Regions from separate parts of the Pannonibacter sp. Q-1 genome, predicted to be linked through region 2. Evidence: riboswitches for the same ligand, from Rfam matches in the RefSeq annotation. Region 2 holds a riboswitch; the other holds the start of a gene.

Region 1 (2,196 bases), 230 kb from region 2:
GCTGCGGGAAATGACGGACCAGATCGACGAGCTGATCGAGACGGGCATTTCCGCCCATCCCGTCACCCGCCCGCCGCATTATTGAGTGCGAAAACTCAATTGTTCACGAAGCCATCGATCATCGAGACGATGGACTGGCTTTGCGCGCTCTTCGCATTGGCATTCGGGTTCGTTACCGGGAACAGATTGAAGAACTCGCGGGCGTAATATTCGTTGCCGCTGGCGATTTGCGGACCTGCGACATCATAGTTGTTCGTCGCAAAGGACGCATTCTGCTGGTATTGGCCAAGCCAGTCATACTTGTTCCAGATCGTGGCACCAGCCACATTGCCAGCCAGAGAGGCAAAGTTCTGGCCGGCGTACCAGTTGGCAAGCGCGGCTGGTGTCATCAGCGTATGGCCCGTATGCACCTGGTTGCGCGCCGTGGGCACCAGCGCAATGCTGGCGGCATAGGCAGCTCCCGTACCCTGCGCCGCCGCAACCTGATTGGGCTGAATGCGGAAATCCATCAGACAGAGCGGCCGGAGGCGCTTGTTGATCTTGGATGGAAAGAACGAACTTTCCCAACCTGCATTCTTACGCGCCCAGAATGTGCCCTCGAGCGCCCCTGCATTCACATAGTAGAGGCCGGTCGGGCCCGTTGCCTGCGACCGCCCATTCATGTCCACCAGATCGCCTGTCGTGATCGCCTGCGCATTTGCAATCATGGCGGCAATCGTCGCCTGAAAATCAGCAAGGGAAACGCCGAGGCGGACAAAGACATAATACTTGCTCTTGTAGACCGGCCCCTGAACCTGCTGAAGACTGGACGAAAGCGCCGTACGCGGGTTGGTGATCTGATTGATCATCCCCGCCACCGCAAAATAGACGCGCGTGCGGGCCGTAGTCGCCAGAAAGCCAGCCTGATGCAACGGCCTGAACCGGGTCGTATTGTCCGACCCCGCCAATCCGTAATAGGTGCTTGGCAACTGAGTGCCCTGCAACACGAGATGGTCCTCGTAGTTGCTGCTTTCCGCCCGCGGATCCAGCCGCACGGTGCCGAAGCCCGCATTGTTGGCATCGATCATCTGCAAGGTGGCATCGGTCTGCTGGGGCATCTGACTCTCCCGGAAAGGGTGGCGGCTCGGCCGGATTTTCGCTCTGTCAGCTAGACGCAGAGCGGGAGGCAGACGTGAAATTCCCGCTGATTGACCCCGCAAAAGGTTTGTGCCATAAAGCCCGCATCATCAAGAGAAGGGCTGGCGCCCTCGCCAACCTGCCCGGCCGGGCAAGGTGGTCCCCGCAAAGGGATGTGGCCATGGGGAAACCCAGGGCAACCAAGCGGTCAGAACGTCAATGCGCCAGTCCTCCTCGGGCAACCGAAGGAGGATTTTTTAATGTCGAGAAGAGAGAGTAACGCCGTGAACGCATCCGTCCAGATTGTCCTGGCCGGGGCACAGCTGAAGGACCTGGCCGCACCTGCCGCCCGTTCTTCCCTGACCGCCTCGGAGTTTTATGTCCTGCAGCGCCTGCGTCAGTTGAAACTGACCGCCGCGCTCCGCCGTACACATGCGCCGCTGACCTCAGAGATGCGCAAGACACGGGTGGAAGGGCTGATCGCACTGTGGAACACTGGGTGTTCCAAAGCGGTCGACGAAAGCCTTTACGCCGATCTCGAGCGTCGCGCCCGGCAGAGCTTTCCCGGCTGAACCGCCGCGGAACCCGTTCCCGAACCACGCTATTTTCACGTGCCATGGCTGAAAAGCCTTGCGCTTCGTGCTGTTCCGCCTGCCCCCAAACAGGCCACAAGCCGGTCAGGACTGCCTGACCGGCTTCTTCTTTCTGTTCGTCATGGCAAGACGAAAGTGGAGAGGCTTTCACCAATGGACTGATGCCAAGGCTTTCGATGCTGACGCATCACGCCTTGAAATCGCTCAGGCGCCGCACGGGCTTGACCGCCCCTCAATGAGCCCGGTTCACCGGAGGGTGGCCTCAACACTCCGCCGGAACCGGACGCGGACGGCCATCCTCATCCACGGCGACGAAGGTGAACATCGCTTCGGTCACCTTTTCCCGTTGGCCATAGCGATGGCGCAGGGCCCAGGCTTCCATGTTGATTTCCATGGAGGACCGGCCGATCCGGCCAACGCGGGTGTAGATGCACAGCACATCGCCCACATGCACCGGGCGGATGAATTTCATCCGGTCGATTGCAAT
Region 2 (2,196 bases):
TGCAAGCGTGAAAATGACTGACGGGGTGGAGTGCTTTCAAGCACTCCACCCCGTCCTGATATCGTCCCGTGCTCAGCGGGCTGCCGCCAGTGCCCGCTCGATATCCTCGAGAAGGTCCAGCGGATCTTCAAGGCCCACGGACAGGCGCAGCATGCCTTCGGTGATGCCCAGTTCCAGCCGCGCCTCTTCGGCAACGCTCTTGTGCGTGGTGGTGGATGGATGGGTGATCAGGCTCTTGGCATCGCCCAGATTGTTGGACAGCTTGATCACTTCCAGCGCATTGGTGAAGGCGAAGGCTGCCGCCTTGCCGCCCTTCAGCTCGAAAGCCAGCATGGTCGAGCCGCCGCGCATCTGCCTGCGGGCGACGGCGGCCTGCGGATGGTCGTCACGACCCGGATAGATCAGGCGGGCAATGGCAGGATCACCCGCCAGACGGTCGGCAATGCGGGCCGCGCTGGAAGACTGCTGGGCAACGCGCAGCGGCAGCGTCTCCAGCCCCTTCAGCAGCACCCAGGCGTTGAACGGGCTCATGGCCGGGCCGGTGTGCTTGACCAGCGGCAGCACTTCTTCCTCGATCCACTTGGCATCGGACAGCACGACGCCGCCCAGGCAACGGCCCTGGCCGTCAATGTGCTTGGTGGCCGAATAGACCACAACATCGGCGCCCAGCTTCAGCGGCGACTGGAAGATGGGCGTGGCGAAGACGTTGTCGATGATGACGCGGGCGCCAACGGCATGAGCGATCTCCGCGACGGCGGCGATATCGATCACATCCAGCGTCGGGTTGGTCGGGCTCTCAAGGAACACGGCCTTGGTGTTCTCCGTCACTGCAGCGCGCCACTGATCCAGGTCCGTGCCATCCACCAGCGTGCTGGTGACGCCAAAACGCGGCAGCAGGGTTTCAACGATGTAACGGCAGGAGCCGAAGAGCGCCTTGGCGGCAACCACATGATCACCGGCCTTGACGGAAGCCATCAGCGCCAGATTGACGGCGGCCATGCCGCTGGCGGTGCCGATGGCCGCTTCCGCCTCTTCCAGCTCGCACATGCGCTGCTCGAACATGGCAACGGTGGGGTTGGAATAGCGCGAATAGACATAGCCCGGATCCTCGCCGTTGAAGCGCGCTTCTGCTGCTTCCGCATTGGCGTAGACGAAGCCCTGCGTCAGGAAGATGGCTTCGGAGGTCTCGCCATGCTGGGAGCGGACAGTACCACCATGCACAAGACGGGTGGCCGGACGCAGGGGGCGGAAGGACGGGGTATCGGATGCGCTCATCGGTCTTCGCTCCAGAAACAAAAAACCGGCCATAAAGGCCGGGTGTTTCTCCCCGGCCTCTTTAGCAACTTCTTTAACGTGGCTGCAAGCCGGCCGGCTCAAATCACCACGGATCCTGTCTGCAAATACGCCTTTCATGGCCGGTGGTCAATCTTTGCCAGCCATGGACCCGCCATGAAAGGGTTGGCCAAGACCCTGCCATCGGCTAATGACAGCGCAGAGGAAGATAACGCCCCTCCCGGGCTCCATGAAAGGCTTGCCATGCGCCCAGACGGCATTCTGCCCGCCCACATGATCGAGGACATGTTCCGCGCCGGAACGATCCGCAGCGAGCTGGCGCCTGTCGACGGCCAGATTCAGCCAGCCAGCCTTGACCTGCGCCTCGGGGGGCTTGCCTACCGGGTGCGCGCCAGCTTCCTGCCGGGCAATGGCGTCGCCGTCGCCGACAAGCTGGATGCCTTCGCGCTGCATACCATCGACCTGACGCGCGGCGCGGTGCTGGAAACGGGCTGCGTCTATATCGTGCCCTTGCAGGAAAGTCTGGCGCTGCCCGATGCCATCTCGGCGACCGCCAACCCGAAAAGCTCCACCGGGCGGCTTGATGTCTTCACCCGCGTCATCACCGATGGCGGGCGCGCCTTTGACACTGTGCCGGCCGGCTACAACGGGCCGCTCTATGCGGAAATCTCGCCGCTCACCTTCCCCATTCTGGTGCGCAGTGGCTCCCGCCTGTCGCAGATCCGCTTCCGCGCCGGTGAACCGCTGATCCCGGACAACGAGCTGGAAGGCGTGCATGCGCGCCTGCGCCTTGTTTCCGGCGGCATGGAGCGCATCGGCGGCGGCGTGCAACTGTCCATCGATCTGGAAGGCTCCGGCGATGGCAGCCTCGTCGGCTACCGCGCCAAGCACCACACGGGCGTC

What was found. A riboswitch is a leader RNA that binds a small molecule or an ion and turns the genes downstream of it on or off. The one in region 2 is predicted to bind S-adenosylmethionine.
Region 1: it holds a riboswitch for S-adenosylmethionine, as region 2 does, so the genes downstream of both, ACVNHC_RS02350 (hypothetical protein) here and ACVNHC_RS01225 (O-succinylhomoserine sulfhydrylase) in region 2, are expected to answer to the same signal.

Annotation. Positions count from the first base shown of each region.
Region 1 is NZ_JBSXNB010000001.1:509,890-512,085, forward strand. It holds gene ACVNHC_RS02340 (SlyX family protein) at 1-85, shown strand, start outside; gene ACVNHC_RS02345 (hypothetical protein) at 96-1,097, opposite strand; SAM-I-IV-variant riboswitch at 1,219-1,330, shown strand; gene ACVNHC_RS02350 (hypothetical protein) at 1,401-1,688, shown strand; gene ACVNHC_RS02355 (acyl-CoA thioesterase) at 1,972-2,196, opposite strand, start outside.
Region 2 is NZ_JBSXNB010000001.1:278,356-280,551, forward strand. It holds gene ACVNHC_RS01225 (O-succinylhomoserine sulfhydrylase) at 73-1,275, opposite strand; SAM riboswitch at 1,316-1,395, opposite strand; gene ACVNHC_RS01230 (2'-deoxycytidine 5'-triphosphate deaminase) at 1,537-2,196, shown strand, end outside.